DNA from 4 places in the Streptomyces sp. NPDC007905 genome. Region 1 is predicted to be linked to each of the others. Evidence: riboswitches for the same ligand, from Rfam matches in the RefSeq annotation. Region 1 holds a riboswitch; each other region holds the start of a gene.
What was found. Region 1 has a riboswitch for cobalamin ahead of ACFZDC_RS27370 (cobalamin biosynthesis protein). Riboswitches for the same ligand answer to the same signal wherever they lie in the genome.
Positions count from the first base shown of each region.

Region 2: linked by a shared signal. The riboswitch ahead of ACFZDC_RS00520 (CbtB-domain containing protein) and the one ahead of ACFZDC_RS27370 (cobalamin biosynthesis protein) in region 1 are both predicted to bind cobalamin.
Region 3: linked by a shared signal. The riboswitch ahead of ACFZDC_RS13020 (ribonucleoside-diphosphate reductase subunit alpha) and the one ahead of ACFZDC_RS27370 (cobalamin biosynthesis protein) in region 1 are both predicted to bind cobalamin.
Region 4: linked by a shared signal. The riboswitch ahead of ACFZDC_RS20355 (prenyltransferase/squalene oxidase repeat-containing protein) and the one ahead of ACFZDC_RS27370 (cobalamin biosynthesis protein) in region 1 are both predicted to bind cobalamin.

Region 1 covers NZ_JBIBKS010000016.1:159,980-164,451, reverse strand. Annotated here, with positions in the region: gene ACFZDC_RS27385 (GH25 family lysozyme) at 1-494, shown strand, start outside; gene ACFZDC_RS27380 (inorganic phosphate transporter) at 638-1,900, shown strand; gene ACFZDC_RS27375 (hypothetical protein) at 1,935-2,162, shown strand; cobalamin riboswitch at 2,282-2,420, shown strand; gene ACFZDC_RS27370 (cobalamin biosynthesis protein) at 2,521-3,465, shown strand; gene ACFZDC_RS27365 (cobyric acid synthase) at 3,462-4,472, shown strand, end outside.
Region 2 covers NZ_JBIBKS010000001.1:100,609-105,080, reverse strand. Annotated here, with positions in the region: gene ACFZDC_RS00535 (ZIP family metal transporter) at 1-743, opposite strand, end outside; gene ACFZDC_RS00530 (hypothetical protein) at 1,043-1,222, shown strand; gene ACFZDC_RS00525 (histidine phosphatase family protein) at 1,236-1,829, opposite strand; cobalamin riboswitch at 1,923-2,079, shown strand; gene ACFZDC_RS00520 (CbtB-domain containing protein) at 2,116-2,337, shown strand; gene ACFZDC_RS00515 (CbtA family protein) at 2,362-3,135, shown strand; partial or broken gene ACFZDC_RS00510 (TetR family transcriptional regulator) at 3,446-3,532, opposite strand; gene ACFZDC_RS00505 (hypothetical protein) at 3,856-4,305, shown strand; gene ACFZDC_RS00500 (hypothetical protein) at 4,414-4,472, shown strand, end outside.
Region 3 covers NZ_JBIBKS010000006.1:163,445-167,916, reverse strand. Annotated here, with positions in the region: gene mctP (monocarboxylate uptake permease MctP) at 1-1,556, shown strand, start outside; cobalamin riboswitch at 1,774-1,918, shown strand; gene ACFZDC_RS13020 (ribonucleoside-diphosphate reductase subunit alpha) at 2,042-4,402, shown strand; gene ACFZDC_RS13015 (ribonucleotide-diphosphate reductase subunit beta) at 4,402-4,472, shown strand, end outside.
Region 4 covers NZ_JBIBKS010000010.1:316,900-321,371, reverse strand. Annotated here, with positions in the region: gene ACFZDC_RS20365 (XRE family transcriptional regulator) at 1-566, opposite strand, end outside; gene ACFZDC_RS20360 (hypothetical protein) at 816-1,859, shown strand; cobalamin riboswitch at 2,072-2,200, shown strand; gene ACFZDC_RS20355 (prenyltransferase/squalene oxidase repeat-containing protein) at 2,314-3,552, shown strand; gene ACFZDC_RS20350 (SCO2322 family protein) at 3,549-4,202, shown strand; gene ACFZDC_RS20345 (CbiQ family ECF transporter T component) at 4,195-4,472, shown strand, end outside.

The sequences.
Region 1 (4,472 bases):
GCGCGCGCCGGGCCGGCCTGATCCGCGGCGCGTACCACTTCGCGCGGCCGGACAGGTCCTCGGGCGCCGAGCAGGCCGCGTACTTCGTGCGGCACGGCGGCGACTGGCGGGCGGACGGCTGGACGCTGCCGCCCGCGCTCGACATCGAGTACAACCCGTACGACAGGCGGGACAAGTGCTACGGGCTGGGCCAGGGGCAGATGGTCCACTGGATCCGGTCCTTCAGCGAGGAGGTCGCACGGCAGACCGGCCGCCGCCCGGTGATCTACACCACCGCCGACTGGTGGGACGCCTGCACCGGCGACAGCCGCGCCTTCGCCTCGGACCATGCTCTGTGGATCGCCCGTCACGGCTCCTCGGGCCCGGGATCGCTGCCGGGCGGGTGGTCGGACTGGACCTTCTGGCAATACGGCGACCGGGGCGGCCTGCCGGGTGACCAGAATCTCTTCAACGGGCCGCCGAGCCGGCTGCGGGCCTTCGTGCGGGGCTGGTAGCCAAGCGGCATATGGGGCGTCGGGCGCGAACGGAACTCCGATCCCCTGTTATCGACACCCTCACGCCTGCCCCAGTTCATCTTCCGTTCACCCAGGTTGCCTACGGTCCAACAGCCAACGACCTCGAACGATTGCCTGGGTAAATGGAAAACTTCTCGCTGATCCTCGCGATTGTGGTAATAACCGCACTCGCGTTCGATTTCACGAACGGTTTTCACGACACCGCCAACGCGATGGCCACGACCATCTCGACCGGTGCGCTCAAGCCCAAGGTCGCGGTGGCCATGTCCGCCGCCCTCAACCTTGTAGGCGCTTTCCTCTCCGTGGAGGTCGCCAACACGATCTCCAAGGGTCTCGTCGATGAGAACGGCATCCGTCCCGAGGTCATCTTCGCCGCCCTGGTCGGCGCGATCCTCTGGAACCTGATGACCTGGCTGGTGGGACTGCCCTCCAGCTCCTCGCACGCTCTGATGGGCGGCCTGATCGGCGCCACCGTCGCCTCCGCGGGCTTCGGCGCCGTCCACGGTGACGTCCTGGTCACCAAGGTTCTGCTCCCGGCCGTCGCCGCCCCGGTGGTGGCCGGTGTGGCGGCCATGCTCGCCACCCGCTTCTCCTACGGCATCGGCGGCACGGCCGACGGCGAGGCCACCCGCAAGGGCTACCGCGCCGGTCAGATCGCCTCCGCCGGCCTGGTCTCCCTCGCGCACGGCACCAACGACGCGCAGAAGACGATGGGCATCATCACCCTGGCGCTGATCGCGGGCGGTGCCATCGCCCCGGGCTCCAACCCTCCCACCTGGGTGATCCTCTCCGCGGGTCTGGCCATCGCACTCGGCACCTACATCGGCGGCTGGCGCATCATCCGCACCATGGGCAAGGGCCTGACCGACCTGGAGCCGCGACAGGGCTTCGCCGCCCAGACCAGCGCGGCCACCGCCATCCTGGCCTCCTCCCACCTCGGCTTCTCCCTCTCGACCACCCACGTGGTCTCCGGCTCGGTGATGGGTGCCGGTCTGGGCCGCAAGGGCGGTGTGGTCCGCTGGTCCACCGCGACCCGCATGGTCGTCGCCTGGGCCCTCACCCTCCCGGCCGCCGCCCTGGTCGGCGCGCTCGCCGAGTCCGTCACGGACCTGGGCGACTGGGGCACCGCGGTCGTCGCCGTCTTCCTGGTCGGCGCCAGCGCCGCGATCTGGAAGTTCTCCCGGCGCGAGGTCGTGGACAGCGCCAACGTCAACGCCGTCGACGGAACCGAGGAGCCGGCCGGCGTGGTGACCGCCGCCATCGCCGCGGTGACCCCGCCGCCCACGGGCACCCTCACCGTCACCGAGGACCTGACGGCCACGATCCCGGCTCCGGCCGCGACCGACACCGCGGCGCCGGCGGTTCCGCCGGCCGCGACGGTCTGACCCCGAGCACCCGGTAACTGAAGGAAGCATCCCCATGAAGATCGACTGGGCGGCTCTCGGCTCCGTCTTCGGCGTCAGCCTCGCGTTCACGGTGGGCGTGGTGGCCCTGTTCACCCTCGGCATCAACGGCCTGTCGCGACGCGAGAAGGCCACCGCGCAGGGCAACTCGGCGGCGCTCACCGCGACCGGTGCGTACGTGTGCTTCGCCGCGTGCGCGGCCGCGGTGGCCTACGGGATCTACCTGATCGTGGCCAAGCCCTGACCCACCGTCCGAAAGGCTCCTTGCCGGCGTGTCCCGGCAAGGAGCCTTCCGCATGCCCGGACCTCACCGGTGTGGGGCTCAGCACACTCTCCCCTCGCAGGTCAAAGGCAAGTTGACGGCCCTTCCGGGCGCGTGGTGGACTGCCCGGGCCATGTACGGCGGCAGAGAGGAAGCCGGTGCGAATCCGGCGCGGTCCCGCCACTGTCACCGGGGAAGGAATCCCGGGAGCCAGGAACTCTCACCGCCGGTCTCGTCGAACCAGGGCGCGGACACCCTGAGTGAGGACATATCGCCATGCGCGGCTGCCGATTGAGGTTCAGTAACCGGGTTCTGCCTGCCCCCGCGGCCGGCTGAGCCGATGGGTGCCGATCGCTTCTACGCGTACGGCGCCGCCGCCGGCCTTCTCGGCGACCTGCTCCTCGGCGATCCGCGCCGGGGGCATCCGGTCGCCGCGTTCGGGCGGGCCGCCGGGGCCGTGGAACGTGTGCTGTGGCGCGACCACCGTGGGTGGGGGGCGCTGCACACGGGGGTGTGCGCCGGGGGTGCCGTCGCGCTCGGGGCTCTCGCCGAACGGGCCGTACGCCGGTCTCCCGCCGCCTCCGTCGCCCTGACCGCCGCCGCCACCTGGGCCGTCGTCGGGGGTACTTCCCTCGCGCGGGAGGCCCGGGTCATCGGGCACGCCCTCGCGGCCGGCGACGTGGCGGCCGCCCGCGAGCGGCTGCCGCATCTGTGCGGCCGTGATCCGCAGGCGCTGGACACCCACGGGATCGCCCGGGCCGTGGTCGAGTCGGTCGCCGAGAACACCTCCGACGCCGTCGTGGGCGCGCTGGTGTGGGGTGCCGTGGGCGGGGTCCCCGCGCTGCTCGGGTTCCGGGCCGTCAACACCCTGGACGCGATGGTGGGGCACAAGTCGCCCCGCTTCCGGCGCTACGGCTGGGCCTCCGCCCGCCTCGACGACGTCGCCGGGTGGCCGGGTGCGCGGTTGACCGCCGTGCTCGCCGCAGCGGCCGGCCCCGATCCCCGCGGCGCGCTGCACGCCTGGAAGGCCGACGCGCGCAGGCACCCGAGCCCCAACGCCGGGCCCGTGGAGGCCTCGTTCGCGGGCGCCCTCGGTGTGCGGCTGGGCGGGACGCTCTCCTACGGCGGCCGCGTCGAACACCGGCCCGTTCTGAACGGGGGCACCGGGCGGGCCGTCCGGGTCACCGACATCGACCGGGCCGTACGGCTCTCCCGCCGCGTCGGCCTGCTCGCGCTCGGCGTCACGGTCGCCGGGCGCCGACTCGTGAAGGGACGTGGGAAGTGAACGGTGGTCTCCTCGTCGCCGGCACCACCTCCGACGCCGGCAAGAGCGTCGTGACGGCCGGGATCTGCCGGTGGCTCGTGCGCCAGGGCGTGAAGGTGGCGCCCTTCAAGGCGCAGAACATGTCCCTCAACTCGTTCGTCACCCGGGAGGGCGCGGAGATCGGGCGGGCGCAGGCCATGCAGGCCCAGGCCTGCCGGGTCGAGCCGACCGCGCTGATGAACCCGGTGCTGCTCAAGCCGGGCGGCGAACAGAGCAGCCAGGTGGTGCTGCTGGGCAAGCCGGTGGGCGAGCTGAGCGCACGCGGGTATCACGGCGGGCGCCAGCAGCGGCTGCTCGGCACCGTGCTGGACTGCCTGGCCGAGTTGCGGGGCACGTATGACGCGGTGATCTGTGAGGGGGCCGGTTCGCCCGCGGAGATCAATCTGCGGCGGACGGACATCGTGAACATGGGGATCGCGCGGAACGCGCGGCTGCCCGTGCTGGTGGTGGGCGACATCGACCGCGGGGGCGTCTTCGCCTCCTTCTTCGGGACCGTCGCCCTGCTCTCGCCCGAGGACCAGGAGCTGGTCGCCGGGTTCCTGGTGAACAAGTTCCGGGGGGACGTCTCGCTGTTGGAGCCGGGCCTCGACATGCTGCACGGGCTCACCGGGCGGCGCACCTACGGTGTGCTGCCGTTCCGGCACGGGCTCGGCATCGACGAGGAGGACGGGATGGGGGTCCCCCCGCGCGAGCGAAGCCGAGCGTGGGGGAGGGTCTCGCCGCACGGCACCGTACGGGAGTCCGCGGTGGTACCGCCGGTCGGCGAGGACGTGCTGCGGATCGCCGTCTGCGCGATCCCGCTCATGTCCAACTTCACGGACGTGGACGCGCTGGCCGCCGAGCCGGGTGTCGTGGTGCGGTTCGTGGACCGGCCGGAGGAGCTGGCCGACGCCGACCTGGTGGTGATCCCGGGCACGCGCGGGACCGTGCGGGCGCTGGAGTGGCTGCGGGAGCGGGGTCTTGCGGAC
Region 2 (4,472 bases), on a different contig from region 1:
AGCCCCGTCCTGCGGGCGACGGCCAGCAGCTCGATGACGACGTAGAGGATGGAGCCGGCGGCGAGGCCGAGGAAGGCGATCGAGACGGTGTCGTCGACCAGGTGCTGGCCGACGAGCGTGCCGAGGAAGGTGGGGCCGCCGCCGATCAGGCCGAGCCAGAGCAGGGTGAGCCAGGAGGGGCGTTCCCCTTCGGCGGCCAGGGGTGCCACGATGCCGAAACCTTCGGTGGCGTTGTGCAGGCCGAATCCTATGATCAGCAGGAGGGCGAGGGAGAGTTCTCCCTGGGCGGCCGAGTTGCCGATGGCCAGGCCCTCGGCGAAGTTGTGCAGGCCGATGCCCGTGGCGATCATCAGTGCCAGCGAACTTGCCTGACTGCGGGTCTTCGGCGCCAGTTCGGCGGTGGCGGCGGCACCGGGCCCCGCAGGGCGTGCGCCGGCAGCCCGGCGGCGGCCGATCCAGGCGTCGTAGTGCACGAGTCCGGCCAGCCCGAGGCTCAGACCCGCGGCCAGGGTGGCTCCACCGGAGGCGACGGTTCCCCACGCGTGCTTGCTCAGCGCCTCGTCGACCGGCTCCCAGGCATGGGTCAGCACGTCCCAGACGAGGAAGATCAGAATGCCGATGGCCACGGCGTTCAAACCGGCCCTGAGGCGGGGCGTGGGAGTGCGGAGACGGCCGAGGGGCAGGCCGAGGTAGATGGTGAGGCCGGCGATGGCGCCGAGAAGAGTGAGGTGTGCGCTGGACATGGCGATCTCCGGTCTGACGTGCACGGGGAAGCGCACAGAAACTAAAGGAGGTAAGCCTTACCTAACAACTCATGGAGTGCAACTTCAAGAAAGCTTGACGAAGTCATTGCCGGCGCTGTGGTGCGCCTGTACTCGGGCAGACCGGCACGACCCGCTTCCCGGGCCCCCTCGTCTTCGGCCACTTCCTGCTCGCGGCGGCCGGACTGGTCGTCTGGATCGTCTACCTCGTCGCCGACCGGTCAGCCCTGGCGTGGACCTCCTTCGGTGTCCCCGTAGCCGTCGCGCTGCTCGGCTTCGCGATGTTCGCCCGCTGGGTGCCGGTGTACCGGACCGCCGCCCCGGCCACTACCGGGGAGGGGACCACGCCCGCGGAACGGCACCTGCCCGTTCCCGTGGTGGCCGCCCACGGCCTGCTGGGCGCCGCGACGCTGGTGCTGGTGCTGGTGCTGCTGGCGGCCCTGGGAGTGGGCGGCAGCTGAGGCCGACCGTACGTCACCAGGCGCTCTCAGCCGTAGCCGCCAGGTGGAGCGGTCTGCCGAGTGCCACGTTCCAGCGGCCGGCGCGGCCGCTGAACTCGACCGCGCTCAACGGCGCCACGTCGATCCGCCAGAAGGCCGGCTCCGGTGCTCCCAGCACCCGGACGGTCGCGGCTCGTACGACGTCCGGTTCGACCACCGCGACCGTCCGGCCGGAGAACCGCGCGGCCTCGTCCAGCCAGTCCGCGATCCGCCTGCCCAACTCGCGCACCGACTCCCCGTCGTGCGGGGCTGCCGCGGGATCGGCCAGCCACAGGGCTACGGCCTCCGGCTCGGCGGCGCTCACCTCGGCGAGCGTACGGCCCCGCCAGCGGCCCACGTCGAGGCCGGCCAGCTCGGGCGCTTCGCCGGCGTCGAGGCCGAGCGCGGAGGCGGTCTGCCGGCAGCGCTCGGTGGGGGCCACGAGCGCTCGCCCGGCCCGTGGGAGGAGCCTCGCCGCCGAGCGGGCCTGGGCGGCGCCGCCCTCCTCCAATGGGCACCCGTCGTCGAAGCGGGCCTCGCGCAGGGCCGCGTTCATGGCTGGTGAGATCAAGATCACTCGACTGGTCACGTGCTCACTCTCGCGGTCGACGGCCCCGCAATTACAGGGGATTCAAGGGAACGGCGGCTTGAGGGGCGCCCGTGAGCGCCCCGTGCGCCCTTGGCCGCGCCTCCGCTTCGCGGTACGTTCTCGGCGAAATAGACGACGGAAACGCGGAAGCCGGTGGGAATCCGGCACGGTCGCGCCACTGTATGCCCCGTTCACACCGCTCGCGGTGCGGGCAGGGCAAGTCAGACCCGCCCCGTTGTCCTGTGCACCACCGAGACGGGACGCGAGTTCCCCAGGAGGTTCTGCCATGGCGCAGTCCGTCGCTCAGCCGACCACCACCCCCACCGCCATCCCCGCCAAGCTGCCGATCGGCGCGATCGTCCCCTGGGCGGTCTTCTTCGGCATCCTGATGCTTGTCCTGCTGTACTTCGTCGGCGCCGAGCAGGGCGCCACCTCCGTCATGTCCGGCGAGAACGTCCATGAGTGGGTGCACGACGCCCGCCACCTGCTCGGCTTCCCCTGCCACTGACGGCGCGGGAATCCAGGGCCGTCCATGAACTCGGCAACCGTCCGCAACCTTCTGGTGCGTGGCATGCTCGCGGGACTCGCCGCGGGCCTGCTCGCCCTCGTCGTCGCCTACTTCCTCGGCGAGCCGCGCGTCGACTCGGCCATCGCCTACGAAGAGGCGCACTCCCACGAACACGGCATGGAAGTCGTGAGCCGCACGATGCAGTCCACCGGTGGCCTGGCCACCGGTGTCCTCGTCTACGGGGTCGCGTTCGGCGGCATCGCCGCCCTCGCGTACTGCTTCGCGCTGGGCCGGATCGGCCGCTTCGGGCCGCGCGCGAGCGCGCTGCTCCTGGCGACGGCCGGCTTGCTCACGGTCTATGTCGTGCCGTTCCTGAAGTATCCGGCCAATCCGCCGTCCGTCGGCGACCCCGACACCATCGGCAGGCGCACCACCCTGTACTTCCTGATGATGCTGCTCAGCGTGCTGCTGGCGATCGCCACCGTGATCCTCGGCAAGCGCCTCGCAGCACGGCTGGGCAACTGGAACGCGACGGTGGCCGCGGGGGCGTTCTTCGTCCTGGCCATCGGGCTGGCGTACGCGTTCCTGCCGGCCGTCAACGAGGTCCCGAAGGACTTCTCGGCCACCCTGCTCTGGCAGTTCCGCCTGGTGGCCCTGGCCATCCAACTGACTCTGTGGACCGCCTTCGGGCTCGTCTTCGGGCTGTTGGCCGAGCGGGTACTGGATCCGAAGGCCGCCCGACAGGCGAACGCGAAGGCGGCGAGTGCCGGTGCGGAAGTGACACCGGTTCCCCGCTGATCACGCTGCTCGGCGAGGCCCTCACCGCTCCGGTGGGTCGGGGCCGCCGGCCGGGTACGTGGCGAGGTGTCTCGAGTGACACCCGCGCGGTCCGCTGCCGTGATACCAGCGGCACTTCACGCGCTCCTCGATCGCGATCCCGCAGTCCAGGCACGGGCCATGGACGAGGAACTGCAGCACTTGCACCGGGAGGAGGAGGCCCTGCTCGCGCCCCGCCCGGCGTTCCACCAGGCGGGGCCGCGTTCGTGAACGATGACGATCCCGAAAAATCCGCGTCCTGCCACGGCCACTGCCTGGCCGGTGGCCACTGCGGTTGGCGTAGTCCCGCGATGAGGAGCTGGACCAGTCGGCGCGGGTCGTAGCGGGGATCGCTGTCCGCGCCGATGCGGAGTGCGCCACCTCTCCCGCACTTCCCGAGTCATCGAAAATCGCGCAGGTGCCCGTGCCCGGCGAGAAGAGGACTCTTCCGTCACTCGCTCCTCCGGTCGAATCACCGGCCACCGCACCTACGGCGCCGTTCCCTACCGGACGCACTCCCCGCGGTTCATCCTCGCCTACGGCCCACTGGACACGGAGTCCGGCTCCCGCCGTCGGCGGCCCGAGGCCGGCGCCGTGCTCCCTCCGGGTCCGCCCACAGGTGTCGGGTACCCCCACCGGGTATGGTCTGGGGCGGGGCACCGCCCCCCATGGAGGAGTCCGCAGAAAGGAGAGCAGGCCACGATGGGCAGCACACCCGCACGCCGCCCGGGCACCGCCCGGCTGCTGGCCCTGTGTGCGGTCCTGCTCGGCCTCTTCCTCATGCACGGCGCCCCGGCCACAGCCGCTGACGGCTGCCACGGCGCGGTGGGGGCTGCTGCCTCGGTCCACGAAGGCCACGAAGGGCACGAAGTCCAGGCCTTCCCGAAGGTGTCGGACCGGGCCCTGCTGCCTCATGCGGACGGTGCCCAAGCCCATGCCGTGAAGGGCATGAGTTCGCACGGGACGATGTGCGTCGCGATTCCCGCGCAGAACGACATCCCGGTGCCCGTCGCGCCTCTCGTCGGTGTGGCCGCCCTCGCGGTACTGGCGGCTTGGGCCCTGCGCTGGGCATGGAATCCCGACGGAACCCGGCGGCGCGGCCCCCCGGGCGGACGCGGTCTCCTGCTCCAGGTGTGCATCGCGCGGACGTGAGCGGACCTGCACCGGAACCTGCCACCGGCGGTATCCGGCCGCGACGTCCTGCCCACAGCGCGCCCCACACGGCGTGGTGCGCCACCCGGAGAGATCCTCGAAAAGACGATGTTCGCTTTCACCCGCCCCACCATCCGCGACCGAGCCCTCGCGGCAACCGGTATCGC
Region 3 (4,472 bases), on a different contig from region 1:
TCCTGGCCGCGCGCTGGCGCAGGGCCGACAACGAGCACTCCCTGGACGAATGGGGCCTGGGCGGACGGTCGTTCGGCACCTGGATCACCTGGTTCCTGCTCGGCGGCGACCTGTACACGGCGTACACCTTCGTCGCCGTACCGGCGGCGATCTACGCGGCGGGCGCGGCCGGCTTCTTCGCGGTGCCCTACACGATCCTGGTCTACCCGCTGATCTTCACGTTCCTGCCCCGCCTGTGGTCGGTCTCGCACCGCCACGGCTACGTCACGACCTCGGACTTCGTGCGCGGCCGCTTCGGCTCGAAGGGGCTGTCGCTGGCCGTGGCGCTCACCGGCATCCTCGCGACGATGCCGTACATCGCGCTCCAGCTCGTCGGCATCCAGGCGGTGCTGGACGTGATGGGCGTCGGCGGCGGCGAGAACACCAACTGGTTCGTGAAGGACCTGCCGCTGCTGATCGCCTTCGGCGTGCTGGCCGCGTACACGTACTCGTCGGGTCTGCGCGCCCCCGCCCTGATCGCGTTCGTGAAGGACACGCTGATCTACCTCGTCATCGCGGTGGCGATCATCTACATCCCGATCAAGCTGGGCGGGTTCGACGACATCTTCGCCAAGGCGGCCGACGCGTTCAGCCAGGTCAACCCGGCCACCGGCAAGCCGCGCGGCGCGCTGGCCCCACCGGAGGCGGGCCAGTGGACCTACGCCACCCTGGCGCTCGGCTCCGCCCTGGCCCTGTTCATGTACCCGCACTCGATCACCGCGACGCTGTCGTCCCGGAGCCGTGAGGTGATCCGGCGCAACACCACGATCCTGCCGCTGTACTCCCTGATGCTGGGCCTGCTGGCGCTGCTCGGCTTCATGGCGATCGCGGCCGGAGTGAAGGTCACCAACGGGCAGTTGGCGATTCCGCAGCTGTTCGAGAACATGTTCCCGGACTGGTTCGCCGGTGTGGCCTTCGCGGCGATCGGCATCGGCGCCCTGGTGCCCGCGGCCATCATGTCCATCGCGGCGGCGAACCTCTTCACACGCAACATCTACAAGGACTTCATCAAGCCGGACGCGACGCCCCAGCAGGAGACCCGCGTCTCCAAGATCGTGTCGCTGCTGGTGAAGGTGGGCGCGCTGGTCTTCGTCCTGACGATGGACAAGACGGTGGCGATCAACTTCCAGCTGCTGGGCGGGATCTGGATCCTGCAGACCTTCCCGGCCCTGGTCGGCGGCCTGTTCACCCGATGGTTCCACCGCTGGGCACTGCTCGCCGGCTGGGCGGTCGGCATGGTCTACGGCACGCTCGCCGCCTACGGGGTGGCCTCGCCGACCCAGAAGCACTTCGGTGGCTCCGCGAAGGAGATCCCGGGCATCGGGGAGATCGGCTACATCGGCCTGACGGCGTTCGTCCTCAACGTCGCGGTCACCGTGGTCCTCACGTTCGTCCTCAAGGCCGTGAAGGCCGCCGAGGGCCTCGACGAGACCAGGCCGGGCGACTACACGGCGGACGCGGGCGACCCGGGAGTCGAGGTGGAACTGCCGCCGGCCACGGCGGGCGCCAGCCACTGAATCACGCCCCTGTAGGGGCGCGCAGAACCGCTCGAGCACCAACACACCACCCCCAGCGGGCCGCCGAACGGCTAGACCGACGGCGGCCCGCTTCCGTTCGCGCACCCGAGCGGAACCGGAACCCCGTGTCCGGCTGGACGACAGCGCCGCGCCCACCCCGAGTTGACCCTCTGAAGCCACCGCAACACGCAACAGACACAACATCTGGGGGTGACACCACAGCCCGGCACTAGATGTATGCTCATCCTCGCTGTCGCCGCAGGGGAATCCGGTGCGAATCCGGAACTGTCCCGCAACGGTGTACTTGCGTGCATCCGCACGCCTGTCCAGTCCGAGGACCTGCCGTCAGCGCGCGCCCGGCCGTCCGGTCCGGGTGCCTTGAGACGTCCGGGCCTCGTGGAGTGGGCCGGTGGACGCGACGCCGTGCGCGCTCGTGCTGCCCCTGCCCTCCGCAAGGCCCCGTGCCGAGCGAGGGAGAGCCCCACGTGACCATCGCGCCAGCCGATCCGGCTTCAGTCAGCGACCTGAAGGCCGACGGTCCCGGTGCCGCGCTGCTGCGGACCCTGACCGAGCTGACCGCCGACCTCCCCGACGCCGACCCCGGCCGCGTCGCCGCGGCCGCGCTGCGCGGCCGGTCCGCACGGGCCGACGAGGCGGAGTTGCGCGAGCTGGCCACGGAGGCGGCCGCCGGACTGATCTCCGACGACCCCGCCTACTCTCGGGTGGCCGCCCGGCTGCTGACCCTCTCCATCAGGGCCGAGGCCGCCTCGCAGGGCGTCGTGTCCTTCACCGGGTCCGTCGCCGTGGGCCACCGCGAGGGCCTGGTCGCCGACCGCACGGCGGAGTTCGTGCGGCTGCACGCCGAGCGTCTGGACTCGCTGATCGACGCGGCGGCCGACGACCGCTTCGGTTACTTCGGCCTGCGCACCCTGCACAGCCGCTATCTGCTCCGGCACCCCATCACCCGCAAGGTGATCGAGACGCCCCAGCACTTCATGCTGCGCGTCGCCGCGGGCCTGGCCGAGGACGACACCGTCCGCTCCGTGGACGAAGTGGCGGCGCTCTACGGGCTCATGAGCCGCCTCGACTACCTGCCCTCCTCCCCCACGCTCTTCAACTCCGGCACGCGGCACCCGCAGATGTCGTCCTGCTACCTCCTCGACTCCCCGCTGGACGAGCTGGACTCCATCTACGACCGCTACCACCAGGTCGCCCGCCTGTCGAAGCACGCCGGCGGCATCGGTCTGTCGTACTCCCGTATCCGCTCGCGCGGTTCGCTGATCCGAGGCACCAACGGGCACTCCAACGGCATCGTGCCGTTCCTGAAGACCCTGGACGCCTCGGTGGCCGCGGTGAACCAGGGCGGCCGGCGCAAGGGTGCCGCCGCGGTGTACCTGGAGACCTGGCACTCCGACATCGAGGAGTTCCTGGAGCTGCGCGACAACACCGGTGAGGACGCCCGCCGTACCCACAACCTGAACCTCGCCCACTGGGTCCCGGACGAGTTCATGCGCCGGGTCAACGCCGACGAGCAGTGGTCGCTGTTCTCCCCGGCGGACGTCCCGGAGCTGGTGGACCTGTGGGGCGAGGAGTTCGACGCGGCCTACCGCGAGGCGGAGGCGAACGGTCTCGCCAGGAAGACGATCCCGGCCCGCGACCTGTACGGCCGCATGATGCGCACCCTCGCGCAGACCGGCAACGGCTGGATGACCTTCAAGGACGCCGCCAACCGGACGGCCAACCAGACGGCGACCGCGGGCCACGTCATCCACTCCTCCAACCTCTGCACGGAGATCCTGGAGGTCACGGACGACGGGGAGACGGCGGTCTGCAACCTGGGTTCGGTCAACCTCGGTGCCTTCGTGGCGAACGGCGATCTCGACTGGGAGCGCCTCGACAGGACGGTCCGCACGGCCGTGACCTTCCTCGACCGCGTGGTCGACATCAACTTCTACCCGACCGAGCAGGCGGGCCGTTCCAACGCCAAGTGGCGTCCGGTGGGCCTCGGCGCGATGGGCCTGCAGGACGTCTTCTTCAAGCTGCGCCTGCCCTTCGACTCCCCCGAGGCCAGGGCCCTGTCCACGCGGATCGCCGAACGCATCATGCTCGCCGCGTACGAGGCCTCCGCCGACCTGGCCGAGCGCAACGGCCCGCTGCCGGCCTGGGAGAAGACCCGCACGGCCAAGGGTGTCCTGCACCCTGACCACTTCCCGGGCGTTCGCCTGACCTGGCCGGAGCGCTGGGCGGCCCTGCGCGAGCGGATCGCCTCGGTCGGCATGCGCAACTCGCTGCTCCTCGCGATCGCGCCCACCGCGACCATCGCCTCCATCGCGGGCGTGTACGAGTGCATCGAGCCGCAGGTGTCCAACCTGTTCAAGCGCGAGACGCTCTCCGGTGAGTTCCTGCAGGTCAACTCGTACTTGGTGAAGGACCTGAAGGAGCTGGGGGTCTGGGACGCCCGGACCCGGGAGGCGCTGCGCGACTCCAATGGCTCCGTGCAGGACTTCGCGTGGATCCCGGCCGAGGTGCGGGCGCTGTACCGCACGGCGTGGGAGATCCCGCAGCGCGGCCTGATCGACATGGCCGCGGCCCGCACCCCGTTCCTGGACCAGGCGCAGTCCCTGAACCTGTTCCTGGAGACCCCGACCATCGGCAAGCTCTCCTCGATGTACGCGTACGCCTGGAAGTCGGGCCTGAAGACGACGTACTACCTGCGCTCCCGCCCGGCGACCCGCATCGCCCGCGCGGCACAGGCGCAGGCCCCCATCCCCGTCCAGCAGGCCGCCGACCCCGACGCGGTCGCCTGCTCCCTTGAGAACCCCGAGTCCTGCGAGGCCTGCCAGTGATGACCACCCGTAACACCAACCTCCTCGACCCGGGCTTCGAGCTGACTCTCCGCCCGATGCGCTACCCCGA
Region 4 (4,472 bases), on a different contig from region 1:
TCCGAAGTGATGATCATCTCCGCCAGGTCGGCGAGCGTGGCCAGCTGACGGGGGTTCATCTGCGGGGCGCGCGCGGCCAGCCTGACCAGCCCGCTCTCCCGCAGCCGCAGCAGCGGGTCCGCCTCCGCCTCCAGGCTCTGCACCACCGGCTGCAGCGCCTCGTGCAGCGCCTCCTGTTCGTCGGCGGTGAAGAAGCCCGCCGACAGGCCGAAGAACCTGCGCAGCCGGTCGGTGTGTTCGAGGCCCGGCATACCGCTCTTGCGCCACTCGCTCAACCACTGCCGGCTGGTTCCGGCGATCCTGGCCAGTTCGTCAAGCGAGTACCGCTTGCCGTCGGGCCGCCGCCGGGTCTCCCGGATGAAGTCCAGCCGCTGCCGTACCCGTTGGGCGAGACAGGCCTCCGGTGCCCGGCCGCCCGAGAGCAGTTCGACGACCACGCCGACGGGGATGCCGGTGCGGTGGGAGAGCCCGGCCACGTCCAGGACCTCCGACAGCCGGCCGGGCCGGCCGGTCAGCTCTCCGAGCCGGTCCAGCACGTCGGCCAGCGGGGCGTAGGCGTCACTCACCGAGGTCCCCCCTGGGCACGTCGTCCGTTCCGTGGCTGAGCTGACGCGAGGCTACCGGGTCACCCGTGCGCCGACCAGACATGACAACGCCGACTGCGGAAATAGGCAGCAATCGTTGACAGTTGAGGGTGTGTCGGGTGAGGATCAGGGCACGGAGAGCAAGATCGACCCGCCTCGGGTGCTGCCTATGGGGGAGCAGCATCCGGGGCGTTCCTCTGTCCGCCTTCTCCCCACGAAGGTGAGGCTCCGATGCCGCAGTCCGTTCTTCTCCTCGGAACCGGCCGCCGTGCCGCGTACGACGAGTACCCGCTGGCGCGGATCGCGGCGGCCCACCCGGTGGTGCTGGTCGGCACCGCCCCGCCCGCCTGGGCGCGCCCCTACCTGGCCGGTCATCTGGTGGCCGACCCCGGTCGGGAGGCGGCCGCCGTGGCGGTCGCGCGCTACGCGGCACGACACCGGGTCCGCGGGGTACTGACCTGGGCCGGCGAGCACCTGACCGGCGTCGCACGGCTCGCCGCACGGCTGGCGTTACCCGGCATCCCGTACGAGACGGCCGCGGCCTGCACCGACCCGGCCGCGTTGTCGGCACTCCTCGCCCGCCACAAGATCCTCCCGGCCGGCCGGGAGGACACGGAGGGGCCGCTGGTCTCCGCCGAGGCCGTCGTCCTGGACGACGAGGTCCGCATCGCCGCGCTCACCCGTACGACGCCGGGCCCGCCGCCCGCCCGGCAGCCGCTGCGGCACTCCGTGCACGCCCACGACGGGTTGCTGCACAACCCGTTCCTGCGGCACACGGTGGAGCGGACCGTGCGCGCGCTCGGCCTCGCCCACACCGTCGTCCACATCGGCCTGCGGCTCACCGCCCGTGGCCCGCTCGTCACGGACGTCGTCCCGCACCTGCCCGGCGACCTGATCCCGCTGCTGGTCGAACGGGCCACCGGCGTCGACCTCGTGCGAGCCGCCGCCGCCCTGGCCACCGGCGGGCTCCCGGACGTGACTCCGACCCGGCAGCGGGCGGCCGCGATCCAGTTCGCCTATCCGGCTGCGACGGGCCGGCTGACCCACCTGCATCTGGACCCGGCGGCCACGTACGAGCCGTGCGCCGAGCGCATGGTCCTCACCCGGCGGCCCGGCGACCCGGTCACGGCGGCCGGCCACGCAGGGCCGGCCGACCGGCTCGCGCACTGGGTGGCGGAGGGCGAGGACCCGGCAGAGTGCGAGCACGCCCTGCGCGGGATGGCCCACTACTTGAGCGCGGCCGTCGTCCCGACGTCTTGGCCGCACGCGGCCTAGGCATGCTGAGCACAAGCGCCTTTGCGATACCGCCCCGCACCAGCGGGGGCGTTGCCCCACCGCCCTTAAAAACTCCTCCGGTTGTCCACGGCCCGGCGGGGCCGGCACCACGTGGTCGGGACGCGGATCGAGGTGCGGCGCACGCGCCGCCGTGGGCGTGACCCCGGTCACCGCCCCCGTGTGCCCACAGCCACCCCTCGGCCCGCTGACGGCGGCCGGTAAAGTGGCGGGGTCGTCATCACACCTGTACGGGGGGAAGCCGGTGCAATTCCGGCGCTGACCCGCAACCGTGAACCGTCCCGCGGACGGTGAGCCGGACCGCTCCGGACGGGACGTTGACCGGCTCGCGTGCGCGGCGGCCCGTCGCGCACGGCACCGTCGAGGTTTACGGAGCCGAGCCGCCCGGGGTGGTCCCGTGCGCTGCCGGTTCCCGCAGGAGAGGCAGTCGCCGACCATGAACGTCCGCCGCAGTGCCGCGGCTCTCGCCGCCATAGGCGTGCTGGCCGCAGCCGCGCCCGCCACGGCCGCCGGCCCGTCCCCGTCCCCGTCCCCGAAGGTGACCCTTCCGTCCGGCCTGTTCGGCAAGGCGGACCCGACGTACGACGGTGTCTGGCGCCAGTCGCTGGCGCTGCTCGCGCAGCGGACGCTCGGCTACCGTCCCGCCGCGTCGGCCGTCAACTGGCTGGCGGGGCAGCAGTGCGACAACGGAGGTTTCGCCGCGTTCCGGGCCGACACCGCCAAGCCCTGTGCGGGCAAGGGCGGCGCCCAGCCCGACACCAACAGCACGGCCGCCGCCGTCCAGGCCCTGCAGGCGCTCGGCGGGCACGGCGGTGAGGTCCGCAGGGCCCTGGTCTGGCTGACGACGGTCCAGAACAAGGACGGCGGCTGGGGCTACTCGCCGGGCGGCCCGAGCGACACCAACTCCACCAGCGTCGTCATCGGCGCCTTCGCCTCGGTCGGCCAGGACCCGGCCCGGGTGCACACCGGGAGCAAGACCCCGTACGACCTGCTGGCCAAGTGGTCCCTGCCCTGCGACGACGACGGGGCTGGAGCCCTCCCCTACCAGCCGGACAAGAAGGGCAAGCTGTTCGCCAACGCGGACGCGACGGCGGCCGCGGTGCTCGGCGCGCTCGGCAAGGGTTTCGTGACCAGGGCCGGGAAGGCTCCCGAGCAGGGCTCCAGCTGCACGAACTCCGACAAGCAGCTCACCCCGGCAGAGGTGGCGAACAACGCCTCGTCCTACCTGGCCAACGCCCTGACCCCCGCCGGATACCTGAAGTCGACCCTGCCCGGCGCCGAGGACCAGCCCGACTACGGCAACACCGCGGACACGGTCGTCGCACTCGCCGCGGACGGCTGGACCGCACAGGCGAAGAAGCCGTACGGCTGGCTGGAGAAGAACGCGGCCAAGTGGGCGCGGGAGAGCGGCCCGGCCGCCTGTGCCCAGCTGATCCTCGCCGCGCACGCGGTGGGCGCCGAGCCGCGGGACTTCGGCGGTACGGACCTGGTGCGGGCGCTCAACGCGACCGGCCCGGCCCCGAAGTCGGCCGCCCGCGCCGAGGAACCCGGCAACCATGACGAGCACGACTCGGGCACCCGCGTCTGGTGGATCGTCGGCGTCGGCATCGTCGCCGGCATCGGCATCGGCATCGGCTTCCTGCTCAGCGGCCGCCGTAAGCAGCGGCAGCCGTGACCGCCGTCCGCCGTGCCGTGGCCCTGCCGGTCGCCGCGCTCGTCCTCGTGGCCGGTGCCGCCCAGGCGCACGCCGCCGGTTACCGCTACTGGTCGTTCTGGGAACGGGACGGCGGCCACTGGACGTACGCCACCGAAGGGCCGTCGACGGCCCGCCCGGACGACGGGGCCGTCCAGGGCTTCCGTTTCGCGGTGAGCGTGGACTCCGCGGACGCGAGCCGGCCGCGCGGCGCGGCGGACTTCGCCGGGATCTGCGCGGGGACACCCGCGAAGCCGGGCGTGAAACGCGTGGCACTCGTCCTCGACTTCGGCACGGCCGCTGACGCCCCGTCCGGTGAGACCCCGCCCGCCCGCCGCACGGCCTGCGCCCGCGTCTCCCCGGACGCGACGACGGCCGAGGCGCTGGCCGCCGTCGCCAAGCCCCTGCGCTACGACACCAATGCCCTGCTGTGCGCGATCGCCGGGTATCCCGGGAAGGGGTGCGGGGAGCAGGTGTCGAGCCAGCAGAGCGGGGGCACGGCAGCGAAGGAGAAGCAGGCCGGGAAGGAGTCGGACGGCGGCCCTGCCCTGGGGCTGCCGATCGGAGTGGGAGTGGTCGCCCTGCTGGCGGGAGCGGCGGTGTGGCAGGCCCGGCGGCGCGGGAATGCGTAGCGGGCGCGGGCGGGCGCAGTCCACCCCCGCCCGGCACCAGCGGCACGCCCCCCTCCATCCCGGCGCCTGGTGGCTCTGGTCCCTGGGGCTGGGCACGGCGGCGACCCGCACCACCAACCCCCTCCTGCTCGCCCTCCTCATGGCCGCGGCGGGCTATGTGGTGGCCACCCACCGCTCGCCGTCCCCCTGGGCGCGCTCCTACACCGCCTTCGCGAAACTCGCCGCCGCCGTGCTCCTCATCCGTCTCGCCTTCACGGTCGCCCTCGGCTC